4 regions of the Thalassobacillus sp. C254 genome follow, and region 3 is predicted to be linked to each of the others. Evidence: riboswitches for the same ligand, from Rfam matches in the RefSeq annotation. Region 3 holds a riboswitch; each other region holds the start of a gene.

Region 1 (5,508 bases), on a different contig from region 3:
AAGGGGAAATGCAGCAGAAGTGGCAAATGTGGTTGGACTTGAGTGGAAAATAAAAGGAGTAGATGCGGAAGAAGGAGAGGGAGACATACTTGAACTAGCCAAAGAGGCTGCGCGGAAGCTCGATACCGTTGTTTGTGTGACGGGGAAAGAGGATGTTATTACAGATGGGGAAAAAACCTATATTGTAAATAACGGGACTCCCATGTTTACGAAAATCACGGGTGCCGGATGTTTATTAAGTTCAGTGATTGGTTCGTTTGCAGCAGTTGAAAAGGACGTTTTAACTGCGGGAGCGGCGGCTCTTGCTGCATACGGAATAGCAGGAGAAAAGGCTGCTCAGGAAAGTGAGGGTCCAGGCAGCTTTTCAGATTGCTTTTTTGGATCAGCTTTATAAGATAACTTCAAAGGAAGTCGATTCCTTAGCTTCAATCTCTTTAAGTTAACCGATCTATTGAAATAACAATTATCAGTATGAGGAGGATTCACATTCACAAAAGGTGCCTGGCACCACTGCGGTCTGTAACATTAAAATTGTGATTTTCTTTAAGCAACAGCGTCATTCACGTTTTCTTTGTTACGTAACCTGCAAGGTGCCTGGCACCAAAAAGGAAGTGGGGAAACTTTGGGACGTATAACAAGAGCTGAGATGATACAGTACTTAAAATTATATTTTATATTTGGCAGTCAAAATACTACTCAGCTTCCTGAACAAGTAGTAAAGGAAGCAATCGCAGGCGGGATTACTCTTTTTCAATACCGTGAAAAAGGAGAAGGTTCAAAAGCAGGTGCTGAAAAGGAAGAGCTGGCACGTAAATTGCAAGAGATCTGCCGGCAGAATGGAATTCCTTTTATAGTTAATGATGATATTGATTTAGCGGTGCAACTTAATGCAGACGGTCTTCATATTGGACAAGAAGATATTGGAGCAAAAGAAGCAAGAAAAATGATGGGTGATAAAATTCTGGGGGTTTCTGCATATACGATTGACGAAGGCCTGGAAGCCGCAGAGCACGGGGCTGATTACCTTGGTTTAGGGCCTATATATGCGACAGGTTCTAAAGACGATGCTGCTGAAGAAACGGGTCCTCAAGTGATCACTCTGTTTCGTAAAATGGGGATCAAGACACCGATTGTTGGGATTGGTGGAATTTATGAAGATAATATCGACGAAGTGATGAAATCAGGAAGCGACGGCATATCAATAATTTCAGCGATTGCTTCTGCACCAAGCCCCTTTGAAAGTGCAAGAAATTTGAGAAAAAGAAATTGAAAATTACCTGTAGATAAAGGGATAATATATGTAAAAACAAGCAGTATTCTGGTACCTCCAGAGAACTGCTTGTTTTTTATAGCTGTGACTTTGCCATTAACCAGCTTTCTTCGCTAGTTTTACCAGGACGTGAGCCATTTTATGCTTTTCGTCATCCTCAGCTACCTGCCACATCTCTTGTAATAGCTTTTCTTCTGTATTTTTAGGTGATTCATGGTTTTTGAGGTATTCTGCTACACGCTCAGCGCCTTTTGCCATTTGCTCTTCACTGAGGCCTAGAGATTCACCTTTTTCTACTTTTCCTTTAAGGTATTGCTGGAACTCACTAAAGCTTTCTAAAATGTCTTCCTTTTTGTTTTCGGACATGTTGTCAAGTTTTTCTTCGGCTTGTTTCTTTGGATCTGCCATCTTATATTCCTCCTTAAAGTAATTATGATCCTCTAATTCCCATCCTTGGGCAATCTAAACGTTTATATCACAAATACTACTAATTACCGTGTCAGCAAGGAGGACTATAGCGTCAGCATAGCTGCAGCGAGCGCCATGAGTATCACTGTAAGAACGAGAGCTGCTACACTGCAGGCGATACCGCCAATTGCGAGTCCCTTTCCGGACTCTCCTCTTCTTTTGATCTCCCTTATTGATAAAATTCCAAGAATAAGGCCAACCAACCCTAGAGCAAAGCCGGCTAACGGAATCAGAATAGAAGATACGAGTCCCACTACACCAAGGACCAGGGCTGTAATTGACTTTCCATTTGTTTTTAAAGGTGTTTCTGATGAAATACCGGTTTCTTGTTGATGTGCCAAATTAGTGACCTCCCTTTCTCTTAATTCGTTCTCCTACTCTATTCCTGAATTTTTCTTTTTTAATCTCACAAACAAAAATAGAGTGGAAAAGGATAAATTCCTTAGCAGATAGAAAGCCAAAAAGAGATTGACAGAGAGTGGAGGATCAGATAGCTTTAAAGGAGAAGAATATTAGGGGAAAAGGTGAAAGCTGTTCTAACAGTTTTCTTAAAAGGGAAGACCGGTGTGAAGCCGGCGCGGTCCCGCCACTGTAATTGGGTTGTCTGTTTTGCTGCCACTGTCGGTACAAATCGATGGGAAGGAAGAAACAGATGGAAACCAAGAGCCAGGAGACCTGCCTTTTCAACAACACCAGTAACCTACGGGTCATGGGGGGTGTTAGAGCAGGTTTCCGATTAATTATGGGCTGTTAAAAAGCCGTTTATATTATGCCGGAAGAGCGCCTCTAACCTCCACATGCAGGTTAGGGGCGCTTTTTTGCTGTTTAGTTGTGTATGCGTAGGTGAGTGGTAAATCTTTTAGTGAATTCTCTGTTCAAGGAGTGCTTGTACGATATATCCTGGCTGGGGGATGCGTGCAGCTTTTATAAGCAGTCTGAAAGAGACCAAATGGAATAGAGCCTTTTGCAGTGCGTTCGTCTTTATTCTATATAAGGAGTGATAGTGTGACAAATGAAAAAGGAAAACTTCTTGTCGTAGGTTTCGGCCCAGGAAGTGAAGAACAAATGACATATCGTGCAAAAGAAGCAATTCTTGAGTCAGATTCTATTATTGGCTATAAAACATATATAGATTTAATTAAACCATTGCTTACCGATCAGGACATAGTAAGGACGGGAATGACTGAAGAAGTAAGCAGAGCACAGGAAGCAGTCAAGCAGGCTGAGCAAGGAAAAACAGTGGCTGTCATTTCCAGCGGAGATGCTGGTCTATACGGCATGGCGGGATTAGTTTATGAAGTGTTAATTGAAAAGGGATGGAAAGAGGACGAAGGCGTAGAAGTAGAAATCATTCCTGGGGTATCTGCAATCAATTCTTGTGCCTCGCTTTTAGGGGCGCCGGTAATGCATGATGCCTGTACGATCAGCTTGAGTGACCACCTAACCCCTTGGGATTTAATAGTAAAGCGAGTGGAAGCGGCCGCCCAGGCTGATTTTGTCATTGCACTTTATAACCCAAAAAGCGGCAAGAGAACAAGACAAATAGAAGAGACACAAAGGATTTTAATGAAGTATAGAGATAAAGGAACGCCTGTCGGCCTTGTGAAAAGCGCATATAGAGAGCGGCAGAACATAGTGATGACTGATTTGGAGCACATGCTTGACCATGAGATTGGCATGCTTACAACAGTAGTAATCGGAAATAATTCTACATTTTATTATGACGGCAAAATGATTACCCCAAGAGGCTACCAGCGTAAATATACCCTGGGCGAGGAGAAACAAAAGTTAAAACCTGCCAGAGACTAAGAAGTGAGGCAGAGCCATGGGCAATGCATGGGGGAAAAGAAGAGACGGTAACAGCTGCCGAAAGTATAAATGTTAAAGGTCTTGCAGAAGAAGCGTTAAGCAAGCTGGGCACCACTTATTCAGAAAACAAACAAGTATCAGAAGATTCTATCTCGTTTAAGCAAACAGAGATTTTTGAATTTGCGGTTTCTCCGGGAACAGCAAACAAGAAAATAAGCTCAAAACAGCTTCTTCAGCTGACAGAAGTAATCGGGGAAGACGGTGAGGTAGAGTATACACCGAGCCATTACTTCAAAGTATCCCTTGAAACAGATCGTGCACAGGAAATTGTGAAAGAGCTTAAAGAAGCGGGCTGGCTCGTTTCTCCGGTAGGTAATGTGATTCACGTAAAGGCCTGTGATTTTTGTGACGGTGAGAAGCGTGATTCAATCCCATATGCTGAAGAACTACAAGAAGCTCTAGGCGGTATGGTTGTTCCCAAAGTTATGAACATAGGCTTTAATGGGTGCGGCATGGCATGCTACGGCGCAATTACTGATGATATTGGCATTATTTATAGAAGAGGAGCTTTTGATGTATTTTTGGGAGCAAAACGACGGGCAGAAATGCGCATGTAGCACAGCCAGTGGCTGAGGGGATGGAAGTGGACAAGTTAATTCCCCTCATTACAGCTGTTGTAGATGAGTACAAGGAAAAAGGACTGCCTAATGAAAGGTTCCATAAGTTTTTTAAGAGAGTGCAGGAGATCCAAGGGTTTAAGTATCAAGAGATGCCAGTGCCGGTTATCGTAGATAATCCATGTGAATAAGGAGGGAGAAAATATGAAAGCTGTGCTGTTTATCGGACACGGAAGCAAGAAGAAAGAGGGCAATGAAGGGATCATCCAGTTTGTAGATAATCTTAAACAAAAGGTGCCTGCTCCGATTGTGGAGACTTGTTTTCTGGAATTTGCTTCTCCGGGGCTTGCTTCGGGCATTGAAACTTGTGTAAAAAGAGGGGCGACTGAGGTTGCGCTAGTACCTATTATGTTTTTTCCAGCGGGACATTCTAAGATTCATATTCCCCAAGCGATTGATAAAGCAAGAAAGCTTTATCCTTTAGTCCGGTTTCATTACGGGCGGCCGATTGGGATTCACGAAGAAATGTTTCAGCTGTTAAAAGAAAAGCTTCACGCTGGAGTGGAACAAGAAACATTGTATAACAAAGATACCTCTATCTTATTGGTTGGGAGAGGAAGCAGTGATGTAGATGCAAATAGTGAGCTGTTCAAGCTTTCTAGAATTCTCTCAGAAAAGCTGGAGATGGCAGCGGTAGAAGTATCCTTTATTGGAGTGACAACCCCCACAGTAGAGGAAGGCGTGGAGAGATGCATTCGTCTGGGAGCAAGTAATATTTTGATGATTCCTTACTTTTTCTTTGCTGGTATCTTAATGGACCGAATGGATGCCAAACTGAAAGCCTTTAAAGAAAAATATACAGAGCAGGAGTTTTATATGACAGACCCAATTGGCCTCCACAAGCGCTTGGAGAAGGTATTGCTCGACCGGGCTGAAGAAGCTGTTGGTGGTAACGCGAAATTAAACTGTGACATGTGTCAATATCGTTTATTCGCTTTAGAGCATATGGATATCCACCATGATCACGACCACAGTCATCACCATGACCATGATCATGATCATGAACACTCCCACTAAACAAAGGAGGCCCGCTCATGATATTTTTCTTAGCCGGAACAAGTGATGCCAGAGAACTGGCAGTGAAAGTGAAAAAGGACGGTTATAAGGTTCTTGCCTCAGTGGTTACAGAAGAAGCAGCAAAGGAATTGGAAAAAGAAGATATTCAAGTACGTACAGGAAGACTTGACGTAGAAAACATGGAAAAAGTTTTTTATGAAGAAGAAATTTCTTTAATTGTCGATGCCTCTCACCCTTTTGCTGAAGAAGCTTCCAAGAATGCGATAG
Region 2 (5,508 bases), on a different contig from region 3:
GGAAGAGGCAAAGCCTTATTCCTTTGACCATAACGGAGATCGTTACGGCTGGGTGAAAGGTATCAGAGGAAGATGGCACTTCACGTTGTATGTAGAAGGCGGGCGCATCGCTGATTATGAAGATTACAAGCTGATGACCGGTCTACGTGAAATTGCGAAAGTCCACAGAGGCGATTTCCGCCTTACGGCTAACCAGAATCTTGTCATTGCGGACGTCTCCAGCCAGAAAAAGAAAGAAATTAATGAGTTGATTGAGCAATATGGTTTAACAGAAGGAAAGCATTATACTGCACTCCGTCGAAGTTCAATGGCGTGTGTAGCCATGCCGACCTGTGGATTGGCTATGGCTGAGGCAGAGCGTTACTTACCTTCTATGATCGATAAAATTGATGAAATTGTGGATGAAAATGGTCTTCGCGATGAAGAGATCACCATCCGGATGACCGGCTGTCCAAACAGCTGCGGCCGTCCTACCCTTGCAGAAATAGGATTTATCGGTAAGGCACCAGGAAAGTACAATATGTACCTAGGTGCAGCCTTTGACGGCAGCCGCTTAAACAAAATGTACCGGGAAAATATCGGGGAAGAAGAAATTCTAAGTGAGTTGAGAGTACTTCTTTCAAGGTATGCTAAAGAACGCAGTGAAGGCGAGCATTTTGGTGATTTTGTGATTAGAGCAGGCGTTATTGAAGCAGTGACCGATGGCACGAACTTTCATGCTTAATTAGAATTAATCAAGGTCCTTATTCTCTATACAAAAGAGTATAAGGGACCTTTTTTGTAAAGGAAGATGGTATTTATTAATAGTACTTTTCCTCAATTATCGTCTTCCTTTCTCTGATAAGACCGTAAGCAAGCATACCAAAGCCTGTGATAACGAGCAGAAGTTCAATAATAAAAGCTTCCGGGCCATATGTAAGACGATGAAGATGAAATATCCAATGTATGACGATAATATCAAACGTCGCAAAAAAGCCTGAGGCAATGAGGACACCATGGAAAAAAGAAGGCGGAAAGAAACGCCAGGAGATAAAATAAAAAAGCAATGTGACTGCTCCGGCAAAAGCCAAAACCCCCAGCCTTTCTCCCGTCGTTTGGGCAGGAAACCCAAAAGCTTGAGCCTGATATTGATGAAACAGCAAGTCTACAAAAAAAACACCAAAGAAGTAACTGATGAAGCGAGTCAACATGGTACCTCCTTTCTCTTGTTACTATTTACCTGTGCTTACATTTAATTTTCACATCCCCCTTAAATCTTTTCTTTATCTTTTCCGGCAATCCTTCATGCATTTCGATCACTTACCTGAATATGGATTGATCCTCTGGCAGGAACATGAAATAATGTTTTGAACAAAAGAAGAAATACTATTTGATAACCTGATAACAGGCTTTGTCCGGCAGTGAAATACAACGATGATAAATGTCTACGCGTGGTATATACTGGACGACATTTACAATCTTCATGACACCAAAAAGGCTGCCCCGTTAATGGGACAGCCGCAGAAGACACTAATCTATTTTTACTAACTCTACAGGTCCGTGGTCATCACAGTGGTCGCCATGTACATGGTGCAGACGTCCATTGACAAGAAAGTCATAGTGATCGCCATGAGGAACAACCTCGTGACCGCAGTCATCATTGTGAGTACATCCGCAGTTCATGGGGGCACATTCGTCAGGGTTACTTTCTGTTACTGAAATTTTACATTCGTCCCAGTGGCCGTTGTGCTCGCGATGAAGGTGACCGTCATGAACATAATCAATATGGTCACCATGTTTAATTTTAGTGTGCCCGCAAGACAAGCTGTGCTCGTGGGAATGTTTTTCATGAACAGAGTGATCGTGCGCCATTCCTATTACCTCCTTTTTATTATTATTTCACCTTTTTAAACTCATTATCCGAAACAGACGAACATAAAACTTTAGATTGGGATAAGAGAAGATGGACAAGGCAAGGAATCAATGATACGATTTACTAAAATTATACATGCAATGGAAATAGGTGCAAGGCAAATACTGCCTGCTTAATAGGGAAGTCCGGTGAAACTCCGGCACGGACCCGCCACTGTAAGGGGGCCAATGTAATGATTGGCTTTCTCGAGTAATCTCACTGGGTAACACCGGGAAGGGACGAGAGGATAACCCCCAAGTCAGGAGACCTGCCTATTTCAACATCACTGTTGACCTACGGGAATTAGGGAGGTGGTTAGATGCTGCACCAAAGTGTGCCTTCACTTGAATATACCCTTAATAGGCGTGACAAGCCTTCCAGATATATTTGATGAGAAGTAAGCGTTTCTAACCCGATCCCCGGGGTAGAACCGCTTATTTTTTTGGTAAAGGAGTGGTTGCAGTTAATGAAAAAAGTACACAAGTAACACGCTTTGGTATGAAGAGGAAAGAAATCTTTACAAAAAGAGGAAGTGTCCTTATAATTCAAAATATAAATCGTAATAATTACTATTTATGATTACTGAGGAGGAGAAATAAAATGAAGTGGAGCAAAACATATCCGTTGTCTTTTTTATTGACCGGAACTCTTATTATGGCAGCATGTGGAGCAGAGGGCGATACTGAAACCGGAGCTGCTGAAGCGGAGGCTGATTCTTTGTCCCAGGATGAAGCAGTGGTCATTGAGAACAATGGGGAAGAACTTACATTTGAAGAAGCACCCCAGCGTGCAGTGACATTAAACCAGCACGTAACAGAAGTTATGCTCGCTCTAGGGCTTGAAGACCATATGGCAGGGACTGCATATTTAGATGACGGCATACATCCTGAATACCAGGATGCCTATGAGAGTGTACCTGTTTTGGCAGATCAATACCCTTCCCAGGAGCCTTTTTTAAATGTTGAACCTGATTTTGCTTACGCAGGATGGGAAAGTGCTTTTACAGAGGACAATATAGGAACCTTTACTCAGCTCCTTGAGTACGGGATCACCCCTTATCTTCATGAGTCTTCTTCAATGATTGGCCCGACGCTTGATGATGTATATCAGGATATTACTAATATAGGCCAGATATTTAGAGTGGAAGAAAGAGCTGAGGAATTAATCTCTGCTATGGATCAGCGGATTGCTGACGTTCAATCGCAAATAGACCCGGATACAGATGATCCTTTAAGGTATTTGTATATGATAGCGGGGAACAAGAGCCAATGACTGGCAGTCAATTTTTATGACAAACTTAATTGAAATGGCAGGCGGGACTAACATATTCTCTGATGCTTTGGACCAAAACTGGGGGAACGTAAGCTGGGAAGCGGTGATTGAGGAGGACCCTGAATGGATCGTTATTGTTGATTACGGGGAAACAACAGCAGAGCAGAAAAAAGAATTTTTGTTATCATATGATGCCTTGGAAAGTGTGACAGCAATACAAGAAGAGAATTTTGTAGTCGTTCCCTTATCTGCTGCTGCTGAAGGAGTCAGAGCTCCTGAAGCGTTTGAGTTGATGGCAGAAGGATTTTACCCGGATATAGCTAACGAAAATTAGGGGACTTTCTTATGAGCGGTATAGCAAAAACTTATGAGACCACCCCTTTACCAGGGAAAGATAAAATGGAGGAGAAACAGCTAAAAAGGAATAAAGTTACCTACATGCTTTGGCTCAGCGGTCTTCTAGGATTACTGTTGATATCGATAACTGCAGGGGTAATGCTGGGACCAGTTGCTATTTCCCCTGAAGCAGTATGGGGAATCATTGTTTCGAAGGTTCCGTTTGTGAATGCATGGATCACATCCGAGTGGACTCCTGCTCATGATCACATCGTTTGGGATATCCGCTTGCCCAGAGTGCTTTTGGGCGCTGTTGTAGGAGCAGGACTCTCAATTGTAGGTGTGGCTATCCAGGCCCTTGTTCGAAACTCCCTGGCCGACCCTTTTATTCTCGGTGTGTCTTCAGGTGCTTCTGTTGGAGCTACCTTGGTGATTCTGTTTGGAGCTTTCAGTGTATTTGGCCAATATGCTCTTTCACTTGCTGCGTTTTTAGGAGCATTAGTTTCCATTGTTCTGGTTTTTTTGTTAGCGCAAGTAAATAAACGAATTTCTACTGCGAGGCTCCTTCTAGCCGGCATAGCCATTTCTATGATATTGAGTGCAGTGACGAGCTTCATTGTTATTTCTGCGCCTAGAGAAGAAGGAATTCGAAGCGCTCTTTACTGGTTGATGGGCAGTTTAGCCGGAGGAACCTGGGGGAACCTGTGGATTCCTTTAGCTTCTCTTGTTATTGTGTTTCTTTTTCTTTGGTTTCAATCACGTTCATTAAATCTTCTCCTTATGGGAGAGGAGACGGCAGCTACGTTAGGGATGAATATTGATCAATTCCGAAAGATCCTTTTAGTTATTACTGCTCTTCTTACTGGGGTTTTGGTAGCTGTCAGTGGAGCCATTGGCTTTGTAGGGTTAATGATTCCCCATATTGTGAGGCTGCTTATCGGCTCAGACCATAAAAGGGTGCTGCCGGTCAGTGCTTTGCTTGGAGCTGTATTTCTAATATGGGCTGATATTGGAGCAAGGCTGATTGCTGCACCGGAGGAAATGCCTATAGGTATTCTAACCGCCTTATGCGGAGGACCGTTTTTTATTTGGCTCTTGCGAAGAAGTACATACTCGTTTGGGAGTGAATCATAATGCATGTAAAAGTAGAAGATCTTTCAAAAGATTTATCAGGTGAAAAAATACTGCAAAATATTAATTTACATGTAGATACAAATGAATTTGTCGGGATTGTGGGACCTAACGGCAGCGGGAAATCTACGATGTTAAAAAGCATTTATCGGCACCTTAAGCCTGACTTTGGCGTTGTGGAAGTAAACGGTGAAAATATATATAATTGGACGGCTAAAAAAACGGCGAAACATATGGCCGTTGTCAGCAGGAGTCAAGTGTTCCGTTTGATTTTTCGGTAAAAGAAATGGTACTTATGGGCAGATCCCCTCACAAACGTTTTCTGGACAGAGATAACATAGAGGATGAAAAAATTGCAGAAAAAGCATTATCAGAAGTGGGGATGCTTTCGTTTTCCAGAAGAAGCTTCGCCTCGTTATCAGGTGGGGAAAAACAAAGGGTTATAATAGCCAGAGCGTTAACACAAGAGGCTGATGTCCTTGTTTTGGATGAGCCGACGAATCATCTCGATATCCAGCACCAGCTGCAAATATTAGATCTGGTTAAGCGTTTAAAGCAGACGGTAATAGGAGCTTTACATGACTTAAACCTGGCTGCAGCATACTGCGATAAGATCTACGTGCTTAACCATGGGGAGATCTATGCATCAGGAACCCCACAGGATGTATTAACCACTGAGCTAATGAGAGAAATTTTCGGCGTTGAAACTGTAGTAATGGAGCACCCCATAACCAAGAAACTTGCTATTACTTATTTATCTGAAGGGATGCATTCTTAACAAAGGGGGCAATTTATTTATGGCGACTTGGAATTTATCAGAAACTTCCCACCACATTCTGATTTGTAACGGGGGAAGCTGTATGAAGCAGGGTGGAGAA
Region 3 (5,508 bases):
ATTAAAGCTTATTGACTGATCAACATGGCGCTGTCTGGCAGCGTTTTGCCTGATGCTCCAAATCTGGTCCAGTTCATGGCGGGCCCGTTGGTAATAGAGGTACGTATGGTGATTTAAGTCTGGAGCTGTTACCTTAAACTTAAAGTTCTTCTTTTCTTCAGCAAATTCCACTGCGTACAACGGGTCAATTCCATCTGTGGATCCACCGATTTTGGCAGTAGAAGAATTAGGAGCTACAGCCATCATCCATCCGTTTCTCACTCCAGTTGCAGCCACCTCTTCCTGTAATTCCTGCCACCGTTTTGACGTATAGCCTCTTCGCTCAAAATAAAGACCTGTTTCCCACTCAGAACCTTGAAATTTACTATAAGCCCTTTTTCTTTTGCCAATTCCATGGAAGATTGAATCGTGTGATAGGCAATGTCTTCGTATATTTTATCTGCGTATTCCACAGACTTCTCAGATTCCCACTGGATTCCTTTTAATGCCAAAAGGTGATGCCAGCCAAACGTTCCAAGACCCACAGCTCTGTACTTTCTGTTGGTAACTTGCGCCTGACCCACTGGGATGTTGTTTAAGTCAATGACATTATCAAGCATCCTCATCTGAATAGGTATCAGCCTTTCTAAGACATCATCCTTACAGCCGACGGAAGATTAATAGAAGATAAATTACATACCACAAAATCTCCTGGTTTACGGACAATAACAATGTTTCCCTCTTCGTCTTCATACTCTTGACTAATAGGAGAAGGTGACATATTTTGTGTAATTTCTGTGCATAAATTACTGCAATAGATAGAGGTTCTTCCCTCCCCTTTCAAATGCTTGTTTGAATTTTGACGATTTACTTCATCCCGGTAGAACATGTAAGGTGTTCCAGTTTCCAGCTGTGCCACCATAATTCTTGCCATGATATCCATGGCTCGGTAGGTCTTTCGCGGAAGAAGAGGGTGATTGACTGCTTCTTCATACTTTTCTGTAAAATATTTACGGTCTTCCTCGTCATAAAAGTCTTCAAGACCAACCGGAGTGCCATCTTCACTCTTCCAGCCCATGATTTGTTTCACCTGGTGAGGACAAAACACATGCCATTCGCCTATGCTTCTTCCGTTCTCATCTGTCTCCTGTAACTTATGCATAAATAGGTCAGGTATCGTAACCCCGGTAAAAATATCGTGAGCTTTCCTTCTTTCATCACCATTATTTGTTTTTAAGTCAAGAAAACCGTTCATAATGTCCTTGTGGAATAAGTCTAAATAAACAGCCACCGCCCCTTGACGCTGTCCCAGCTGGTCCACACTCACAGCTGTGTCATTAATCAGCCTGATCCACGGTACCACTCCAGAGGAATTACCTTTAAACTTCTTTATATCTGATCCTAAAGCTCTTACCTTCCCATAATAAATACCAATCCCACCGCCATCCTTGCTGAGGCGGGCAATGTCCCAGTTATTCAGGTAAATACTGTCAAGTGAGTCATCAACTGTATCTATAAAACAAGAAGACAATTGACCAAAACTTTTTCCTGCATTAGATAAAGTAGGAGTAGCAACCGTCATATATAAATTGCTTAGTGCCCAATAAGCTTCCTTAACCTTTTCCAGCCTTTTGTTTTTTTCTTCCTTCTGCATAAGGGTCATCGCAATGATCATAAACCGCTCCTGCGGCAGCTCAAATACTTTCCCCTCATGATCTCTCGCTAAATACCGGTCTGCCAGTAAAAATAAACCTATGTAAGTAAACAACTCATCTCGCTTGGGTTCAATTTCCCGTTCTAATTCCTTAATTTCCTGTTCAGAATATGCTGCTAACAAATGATCGGAATAGATTCCTTTCTCACGTAACGTTTTCATTAGCTTATACAAGCTTCCATATCGTCTTTCCGCCGTGCTGTACCCTCTATGTAAAGCCGCCTGCTTGTATAGTTCATTTAAATACAGCCGTGCTGCAACAAACGTCCAGTCTGGCTGGTCCATTTGTATTTGGTTTAATGCATAGAGCATAGCTTGATGGTTCACGTCTTTATCCGTTCCGGTAAAAGATGTAATATATTCTTTGATTTGCTTTGCATTAAAATTGTAACGATCAAAAGCTTTATCAATTGTATCCATCACTTCATGTAATTCCTCTTTAACATGTACTGTCATTTTCTTCCTCCTTATTCCTGCTTTATTCTAAGCTGGCCGTTGTCGTCTCACCGCTCCTGATATTTTTTCGAATTAAAAAATCCGCTCAAATTAATGTGAGCGGATGAAACGATAGCAAGTAATGGAGAAAGATACTTTGGTCTTTCTCTGTGCCACCGTTTCATCTTCTCAATCCCCGAAGAAGGTGAAACATCTTAAGATAAGACAGGTCTCCTGACTTGTGCGTCTTCCGTCCATGAGCTCCTTCCCGTATAAAAACCGATCAAGTTTATTTATACAGTGGATACGACTCATTTCGTCAGCACTTACAGTTGCGGGGGCAGTCTTGGATTTTCACCAAATTCCCTTTTACGCCAAATGGCATCTCATCTCAAGGCAAACAATATATAGTTTTATCGATAACAAAAAACACAATATCTTGTGAAATTCTACATTTATACTACATGACTTATCCCAATTTAGCAAGTTCATAGATCCATAGATTATTAATTTATTTCTTCAAATGTAAAGCATCTCTACTATTACATGGGGGGAGCATTTGACGTCAATTATCACATTTTGTCGTAATACCCGAAAAGTCTAAGGCTGCGTTGTTTTTCTTTTCCTATTCGCTGAAAATACATTTATTTTACCTACACTAACCCCTGCATAAAAGAATTAATACCTCAGTGAAGCAACGGACTTACTAATAACCATCCTCTCCGTTTCATATCCCTTACTTTTTAAGTAATACTCCATTCCTGCTTTAGCAATGTCTATGTTATTTTTCGGACCGATGGTCACACGTTTTATAGGAAGTTTCTCTGGAAAATGAATCGTAATAAACGGGATGATTACTCCATTTGAAGCCCGGAAGAAAACCTCTGGGCCCCTCTCTTTGGTAGTGAGCTTTCGTGGAAGAGCAATTCGATATTCTTCTTCACTTTTAAAAGCCTCATCCTTAAAAAAGATCGAACAAGTTGCTAGTATAGAAAAGAAATGTTCTGAAAGCTCTCCACCGATTTCTTGCAGCGTATACTGAGGGTGAAGGCGGGATAGATATTGAAAGGTTTCCATGAGAAAATCCATAACAATTTGTTCTTGTTCTCTTCTGTCGTATATTACCCTTCCATACACTAAGGTATATTCACGGGCAAAATGACTGGAAAAATCATTTATTTTTTTCAGCATGTCACCAGAGGAAAAGCCGATATTGTATCCGTCGCCTTTTGCGTAGTTATACCAAAGAGCCAAAGAGTCTTTATTTTCGGTCAGGGAGAATATATATACTTCAAAATCGTCAAGGTCTATCTTCTCCATAAACCTTTGCCACGTCTGTTTTAATTCTAAAATAAATAACTTTTTCAGTTCCTGTATATATGTATCTTCCCCAAAGTTATCCGTCAGCTTACTTTCGACCTGTCCCAATACTTTATTAATAATTCCTTCTATATAAATAAGTTCATTTGAGTCATTTAAAAAGGTTCCTCTGCTCATCCACAAATTGTTTGTTTCTACCATGCCCATTAAACTATCTAAACCGGTGTAATGATACAGTTCCTTTTGTACAGTGTGATCTTTTCTGATTTGCTGGTCTACCGACTGCCAAAAATGCAGCGATAAAGCCTCTGCCAGTGTCCCCTTTTTATCCATGGTTTCTCCCCTTCTACTCAAGCATAAGTCTTATTTCCAGCTTGTATTTTCCCTTCTTTGTGTAAGAATAATCCCGGTCCACGATTTTTTCATTGGTGCACCCCATGTACTGGTATGCGTGACTCAGAATATCAAGAGCTCATTTAGGCATTATACATTTACCCAAATCCTTTCGGCTTACTGTCTATTTTCGTTCGACTCCTGCTTTTTCCAAAGGGGCCACTCTTCGACATGACTAATATAACTTGGAACTTTGACAGAACCTATGAAAAAAGACGGTCTCAAAAAATTTTCATTGAGACCACCCTTTTTTATCTACTTCTTTTTTTGCTGAAATGATCTTTCTTTTGCCGGCTCTGTACTTCCAGGTTCATCTGGGCTTTTTTGTGAACGGTAGGCCTCGTTTATAAACGAGCTTCCACTTTTCTTTGTGTTTTTATGGCTCACCCTCTTCACCCCCTCCTTATATAATGTTAGCTATTAGCCGCATTTTATTTGAGGGAGGGTAAAATAAGTGAGGTCTATCTGTAATGGGGGAGGAGAGCGGCCCCTATCGCTCCTGCCTTTTGCCCCGACAAGGCTTCGTAAATCTCGGCCTCTTTCTTAAATCTCGGGTAGACCAAATGATTTGTCTTTTCCTTAAGCTGGCCTAAAAAGTATGATGAAGAAGCCATCACTCCTCCTCCCAAGATAAGCTTATCAGTTTAATAAAAAGATGACATTCGCGAGCAGTATAGACAGGTTTGTAGTAAATTGATCCACAATTCCCGCTGAAATTTCTTCCTTTTCCACTTCAGCTAAATAAAAGAGTTGTCTTACATTTCCTGGTATACCCGCACTTTGGCATTGCTTCTCCAATGCTTTTCCGCTTACTGCATCTTTAAAGCTTTTGCCGGAATTCATCATCATATAACCGACTTCCCCTGAAAATCCATCTTTCCCATGAATGATTTCCTTGTTTACAATATAAGAGCCTCCAACGCCTGTGCTAACTGTAAGGTAGAATATACTCTCAGCATCAGCGCCTATACCGTTCACAGCTTCTGCAAGAGCAGCACAATTTGCATCATTTTCAACAAATACAGGAACTCCCCAGTATTGTTCCATCATTTCTTTTAAGGGAACGTTCTCCCATCCAGGCAGGTTTGGGGGACTTTTTATAACACCTTTCCAAGGATCTAAAGGGCCAGGGCTTCCTATCCCTATCGCTCCTACCTTTTCATTTTCTTTAACAAAAGCCGTTATTTCATTAATTTCATCAATAATCTCATCAGGCCCTCTTTCCGGATGAGTACTTCTTATATTTTCCTTTACTATTTGTTGGTGTTCATTCAGTAACACCGCTCGAATATTTGTACCGCCAATGTCTACGCCTACTGTATTCATAGGTGCCTGGCACCACTTTCCCTTGTCATGTGCTGCCCCCTTATTTCAACCTTATCCCCAAAAGAATGTTACAATCCTTTCTGGTGCCTGGCACCATGATTATCCGTGAATGTCTCTTTTGTTATATGCAATATATCCTGCCCCAAGGCATAGTAACGTAAGAAAGGTTAGGGTGGCGAGAGCAGTAACATTCACATCCTCTACCGGGAGCTGTGGCACATGCCCATATGGTGAGAGGACAGAAAGCCACTCTTCAAATTGCAGAAGCCCTCCCAGGTAGACAACAATAAAGGAATAAAGCAAGTAACCCCAAACAGCCGACACGGCATTAGGGGCTTTTC
Region 4 (5,508 bases), on a different contig from region 3:
TTTTAAAAAAGTGCCTTATTTAATTTCTTTTCTAAAAAAGAAATGAGAGTACCCATTACTACCACCGGGTGCGCTTTTGAATGAGGATCACCCAGGAAACGATCGAGCAGCACCGCTCCGGTCAGTGCCATCAAATGATACATCATCAAGCCATTGTTTCCTTCCTGCGAAAATAGGCAGAAAGCGATTCTGTCACAGCTTCATAAACCCCTCTTCCGATTTGGCGGCCAAGAGGCGTAACCGTTCCCCCATACTCATGCGTCTTTCCCTGCTGGCTTGCCGCCACCACGATACTATCCGTAGACGTGCCTGTCGCAATCGTTTTTGTTCTCTCATCCATTATCCCGAAGTCTGCAAGAGATTTTGCTTTCGCTTCCGTAGCGGTCATTAAAGCCTGAACAAAGGCGGCATCAGGAAGCGTGCCGTCTATAAACACCCACATATTAATTGTGCCCGCTGTTTCTTTAACGGATTGATGAGTATGTGCTCGAGCTGCATCAACGGCATTGGAGGTGCCTGCCGTTACCATGATCAGCAAATCTGCATCCTCAGTAGAAAATCTGCGGAAGGCGGCGTCTTCCAGAACAGCTGCGGTCATCATGCCTACAGTATCTGCATCGTCAATATCTCTTTGTTGTAAGAACTGACGAAACTCTTCTTCCGTATTATCACAATGATAATCATAAGGGACGTGCCGGTTAACAAAATGGCTGGCCCATCCTATTCCTGATCCGATAACTGCTGAAGAACAAGTTTTAAAGGGAAACGGTACACTAAGGTGAATGATTTCCTCAGTTGTCTTCTTTTCAATATTTGTCAGCACGTTCATAGATCTCTCCTCTTTACTAGGAGTAAGTGAAAGAAGGGGGCTGGGAACATCCGGATGTTCCTTTCGTGTAATGGCCGTTTCGTAAACTTCCTCCAGCAGATTTCCTTCCATCACCTTGGCAGGGGGACCGAGAGCCTTTTCTTTCCCTTTATCCATGAGAAGCACTCTGTGACAATACATAGAAGCCATATTTAAATCGTGGAGAACTGCCACTACCGTTAACCCTTTTTCACGTGTCCAGCTTTTCAGCGTGTCGAGCAGGCTCATTTGAAAAGAAACATCCAAATGATTGGTAGGCTCATCAAGCAATAATATGTCTGGTTCCTGGGCCAGCGCTCTGGCAAGCATTACTCTTTGCTTCTCACCGCCGCTTAACTGGCTAACCGACTTCTCCGCAAAGTGAAGGACATTCGTTTCCTGCATTGCCTGGTGGATGACTTCTTCATCAGCTGATGTGGTTAAACCAAGCCACCCCTTTTGATAAGGATATCTCCCAAGCTCCACAACCTGTCTGACACTATAGGAGAAGGCAGTTTCTGCATGCTGGGGGAGTACCGCCATTTTTTTTGCCAGTTCTTTCGAGGAGTAATCCATAATATCCTTGTCACCGAGAAGAACTCTTCCTGAAGAGGAAGGAAGGGCGGCATGAAGGATTTTTAATAACGTGGACTTTCCGCTTCCATTTGGACCTAGTATTCCAAAGATTTCCCCTTTGTTAATGTTAAGGTTAATGTCCTTTACGACATCTTCTTTATTTGTATAACCACCGGAGATATGTTCAATCGTCAGCACGTTTCTGCACCTCCTTTTCTGCTTAAAGCTTTTTGCGTTCTCTCAGGAGAAGCAATCCAAAAACAGGAGCACCAATGATTGCTGTTAATACACCAATAGGGAGTTCCGTCGGGGCAATCAGAGTCCTTGCTGCCATGTCTGTTAATACGAGAAATCCCCCTCCTATCAGTAGCGATAACGGTAAATGATGACGGTGGTCAGCTCCAAACAACAGACGGACCAGGTGAGGTATAACCAGCCCGACAAATCCAATCGTTCCTGAGACCGCTACTGCTGACCCTGTTAACAAGGATGCTCCAAGTAGGATGGAAATCTTTCTTGCTTCTGTATTTACTCCTAACGTTTTAGCTGTCTCTTCACCAAAAACCATTGCATTCAGTTCTCTGCTGTTTGCAAACAAAATAACAGCTCCTGTTATAAAGAAAGGAAGCATAAGGAGGACATGACTCCACCCTCTCATTGATACACTCCCCATCAGCCAGGTAATGATCTGGCGAAGTTCCTCACCTGTTAATGCAATCAAAAGAGACATCAACGATCCTAGAAAGGAACTGAATATAATTCCGGCTAAAATAATAGTTTCTGTAGCTAAATTCTTTTGCACAATCCTGGCAAAAAACAGGACTAGAAAAAGAGTCAAAAATCCGGATACCACACTGACAAAAGGAAGAGTAAAAGCTCCGATCAGCGGGAGAGAAAGCCCAAGAAAAAGAACAATCACGGCACCAAGAGCAGCCCCGGATGATACACCCAGTGTGAATGGATCTGCCAGGGATTTTTTAAAAATCCCTGAAAAGCAGATCCTGCCATGGCTAGAGACGCCCCTACCAAAAGGGCAAGAGTTACGCGAGGAAGACGGATATCCAAAATAATGTTTCGCGTAACGGAATCGATGTCAGCGCCTAGTGGTATCCCGGCACCTTCCTGAAGAAGAACTATCACTGTCGTTGAAAAAGGAATTCCAATACTGCCAATTGAAATACCAATAATAAGGGCTGCAAAAAGGAAGAGAACACTCCCTCCATAAGCAGCCCACTTTTTTTTATTCGTTGTTAAAGACATCAGGATAAACCAGCTCAGCAATTGCTTCAGCACCGTCTACTAAACGAGGTCCTGGTCTTGTAACTTTATCTGCATGTACATCGTAAATTCTTTCATTTTCTACAGCTGGAATGTCACTCCAGCCTGATCGTGAAAGAATTTCTTCTTCAGGATCTTCCACATAAAAACCATAGGTTGTAATGATCACATCGGGATTTAAGGCGATAACATCCTCTTCACTGTACTGAACCCACCCCTCTTCATTTTGGGCAGCATTTTCAGCATTGATCATTTCCAGAATCTCATGTAAAAAGGTGTTTGTACCAGTAGTATAAATTTCTGGAGCCGGCCCCACCTCAAGCCAGACTGTTTGTCTTTCATCCTCGGATATTTCCTGGGCTTGTTCCTGGAGCTCGTTAACACCTTCCTGCATCTCAGCTACAAGCGTTTCAGCCTCCTCATACGTCCCTGTGGCCGCACCGATCATTTCAATTGAATCGTAAGCATCATCAAAGCCAGAAGCTTCATTTACAAATAAAACGGTTATATCTGCCTCCTGCAATTGATTGAAACCTTCCTCACTGAAGTGAGCGGATGACTCATGAGCCAGAACAAGATCAGGCTCTAATGACAAAATGGTTTCCACATCGAATTCCATCCCGCCTACACTCTGAATATCATTCACTTCTTCCGGGTATGTATCGTTGTCAGTAACTCCCACAATGCGATCTCCGGCTCCTAATGCAAAAGCAGTCTCTGTATTGCTCGGAATCAAGCTGACAATTCTTTGAGGCTCTTCCTCAATTGTAACCTCTTCACCAACAGCATCTTCAATCGTCACTGGAAAATCGGCTTCTGCACCGTCTTCTCCGTTGGCATCAGTGTCTTCTTGCGGCTCCTCAGCTGCCTCTTCTTCCATAGATTCTTCAGTCGTATCCTCGGCAGCTTCTTCTCCTGTATCCTCTGTCTCTCCGCATGCTGCTAAACTCATTACTAAAAGTACTGACGTACCCATTACCCATTGTTTTCTCACTCTTTGTCTCTCCTTTTAGTTTCCGTTCTTTCTCTATAATGGTGAAAGGACTCGATACGGCAGCTTTTCCTGTTCTTTGGTCAATAACATCCTATAGATGCAAAAAAAGCTCCCCTTTTTCAAAAAGGAGAGCATACATGTGTATGACCTAAGTCACTGTAAGACAGCCGTAAGGCAGTTACCACGTCTGCTTCCACCTTTTCCTCGAAGGCCTGGCATATATTCATCTAAGGCAGGTCTCCTGACTTCCGCGTTCTGGATCAGCCTGCCTTCCCAACCTGCTTCTAGCAGACAGTGGCTTGATAGGCGTTCCACGCGTATACAGTGGCGGGACCGTGCCGGATTTTCACCGGGCTTCCCTTTTAACATTTCCCTTGATAGGAAATTGACCATAGATGTGAACGGTATTTTGTTTTCTCCATATTCAAAGTATACAGGATATTTTTTGTTTGAAAAGATGCTTTTTCAGCAAATTTTTCATTTTCCCTTTATTTCTCCTTATGGCAAATAAAAATTTGTCGAGGAGATGTGGCGGTTTGGTAAGGTGAAGCATCATAATCCCCAAAGTGAGATTGAATAGTGAAGCCGCTGCTTTCAAGCATACGTTTAAGCTCATCTGAAGAATAAAGCTTCACTCGTTCAAGGTATTCTCTTTTTGACTCATTATCGTGAATTGTAATCGTTTTCGTAACAAACCCCTTGTCAATTTTCCGCTGCTGCCTGATGTGCAGACCGTCCTTATTTGATTCATCCTCTGCTACAAGGTTTTTCGTAACATACTGTGGATTTAAATAGTCAAATAAAAACCAGCCCCCAGGCTTTAATGCTTGATAGGCATTTTTAAAAACAAGCTCATTTTCTTCATCATCCGGAAAATAACCAAAACTTGTAAATAAATTAAATACAGCATCATATTCATTGCTAAATTGAATATTTCTTACATCCGCGCGCATGTATTTAATAGGAAGGTCACTGGTCAAGTCAATTGCTTTTTTCAATAATACAGCTGAGAGATCAACCCCGGTGACGTCAAAATCCCTACGGGCAAGCCAGCGGCAGTGCCGTCCATGACCACAGCACAGATCCAGCACTGTCATCTTTTTTTGAAGAGGAATATAGGACATTAATGCTTCAAGCTCCCGAGCTGCTTTTTGTTCATCCCTGTGATCATAAATTCTCAGGTAGTCTTCCTGAAAACTTTCTTCGTACCATTCTGTCAAAGTGCCCACTCCTTTCTCTGAACTTTTGTGTAGAGCTTGTAAGTGTTCATAGGACAAAGACTGAGAGGGCTTTCAGGCTGTGCTGCCCTCTCCCTTCTTTATTTGCGTGTCAAACTAATTCTCTTTTCAACAGCACTACGAAGACAAATAACTCCGGGGTTTTTAAATGTCTTCTCTTGGTATATGAAAGGTAAAAGTCGTGCCCTCCTCCACTTTACTGTGAGCAGAAATCTGGCCGTTGTGTCCCTCCACAATATTCTTTGCGATAGCAAGGCCAAGGCCCGTTCCTGAGCGGCCCCGGGTTCTGGCTTTATCCGCCTTATAAAAACGTTCGAACACAAAGGGCAGGTCTTCTTCTGGTATACCTGATCCAGTGTCCTCCACATCCACAGTAACTCCGGATCCGTCTGTTTCCACACGAAGTGTCACGGTTCCGCCAGCCTCCGTATGACGAATGGCGTTATGAATTAAGTTCGTCAACACCTGCTCATATCTGTCTGGGTCAACATCCATTACAGCTCTTCGCCGGTAACTTCGGTTTGAAGATTGACTCCCGCTTCTTTAGCCAGGCCGTGAAACTTTCTGGTTATTTT

Evidence for each region. Region 3 has a riboswitch for cobalamin ahead of JCM19033_RS19585 (ribonucleotide reductase N-terminal alpha domain-containing protein). Riboswitches for the same ligand answer to the same signal wherever they lie in the genome.
Region 1: it holds a riboswitch for cobalamin, as region 3 does, so the genes downstream of both, cobJ (precorrin-3B C(17)-methyltransferase) here and JCM19033_RS19585 (ribonucleotide reductase N-terminal alpha domain-containing protein) in region 3, are expected to answer to the same signal.
Region 2: it holds a riboswitch for cobalamin, as region 3 does, so the genes downstream of both, JCM19033_RS13810 (ABC transporter substrate-binding protein) here and JCM19033_RS19585 (ribonucleotide reductase N-terminal alpha domain-containing protein) in region 3, are expected to answer to the same signal.
Region 4: it holds a riboswitch for cobalamin, as region 3 does, so the genes downstream of both, JCM19033_RS18215 (ABC transporter substrate-binding protein) here and JCM19033_RS19585 (ribonucleotide reductase N-terminal alpha domain-containing protein) in region 3, are expected to answer to the same signal.

Annotation. Positions count from the first base shown of each region.
Region 1 covers NZ_BAXQ01000023.1:10,571-16,078, forward strand. Annotated here, with positions in the region: partial or broken gene thiM (hydroxyethylthiazole kinase) at 1-443, shown strand, start outside; gene thiE (thiamine phosphate synthase) at 623-1,270, shown strand; gene JCM19033_RS17255 (DUF3243 family protein) at 1,367-1,678, opposite strand; gene JCM19033_RS17260 (DUF4190 domain-containing protein) at 1,783-2,079, opposite strand; cobalamin riboswitch at 2,244-2,436, shown strand; partial or broken gene cobJ (precorrin-3B C(17)-methyltransferase) at 2,804-4,355, shown strand; gene JCM19033_RS17270 (sirohydrochlorin chelatase) at 4,369-5,241, shown strand; gene cobK (precorrin-6A reductase) at 5,259-5,508, shown strand, end outside.
Region 2 covers NZ_BAXQ01000014.1:80,811-86,318, forward strand. Annotated here, with positions in the region: partial or broken gene cysI (assimilatory sulfite reductase (NADPH) hemoprotein subunit) at 1-724, shown strand, start outside; gene JCM19033_RS13800 (DUF2243 domain-containing protein) at 801-1,190, opposite strand; gene JCM19033_RS13805 (hypothetical protein) at 1,510-1,851, opposite strand; cobalamin riboswitch at 1,984-2,182, shown strand; gene JCM19033_RS13810 (ABC transporter substrate-binding protein) at 2,492-3,163, shown strand; gene JCM19033_RS25965 (ABC transporter substrate-binding protein) at 3,180-3,497, shown strand; gene JCM19033_RS13815 (iron ABC transporter permease) at 3,602-4,633, shown strand; gene JCM19033_RS27565 (ABC transporter ATP-binding protein) at 4,633-4,911, shown strand; gene JCM19033_RS27570 (ABC transporter ATP-binding protein) at 4,926-5,408, shown strand; gene JCM19033_RS13825 (ferredoxin) at 5,428-5,508, shown strand, end outside.
Region 3 covers NZ_BAXQ01000031.1:35,700-41,207, reverse strand. Annotated here, with positions in the region: partial or broken gene JCM19033_RS26720 (hypothetical protein) at 1-599, opposite strand, end outside; gene JCM19033_RS19585 (ribonucleotide reductase N-terminal alpha domain-containing protein) at 626-2,149, opposite strand; cobalamin riboswitch at 2,335-2,532, opposite strand; gene JCM19033_RS19580 (DUF2971 domain-containing protein) at 2,807-3,781, opposite strand; gene JCM19033_RS26715 (hypothetical protein) at 4,097-4,228, opposite strand; gene JCM19033_RS23820 (ROK family protein) at 4,303-4,470, opposite strand; gene JCM19033_RS19575 (ROK family protein) at 4,481-5,167, opposite strand; gene JCM19033_RS27745 (hypothetical protein) at 5,267-5,508, opposite strand, start outside.
Region 4 covers NZ_BAXQ01000026.1:10,015-15,522, reverse strand. Annotated here, with positions in the region: gene JCM19033_RS26485 (cobalamin biosynthesis protein) at 3-146, opposite strand; gene JCM19033_RS18225 (heme ABC transporter ATP-binding protein) at 146-1,621, opposite strand; partial or broken gene JCM19033_RS18220 (FecCD family ABC transporter permease) at 1,644-2,683, opposite strand; gene JCM19033_RS18215 (ABC transporter substrate-binding protein) at 2,664-3,677, opposite strand; cobalamin riboswitch at 3,909-4,104, opposite strand; gene JCM19033_RS18205 (bifunctional 2-polyprenyl-6-hydroxyphenol methylase/3-demethylubiquinol 3-O-methyltransferase UbiG) at 4,184-4,915, opposite strand; partial or broken gene JCM19033_RS18200 (ATP-binding protein) at 5,078-5,508, opposite strand, start outside.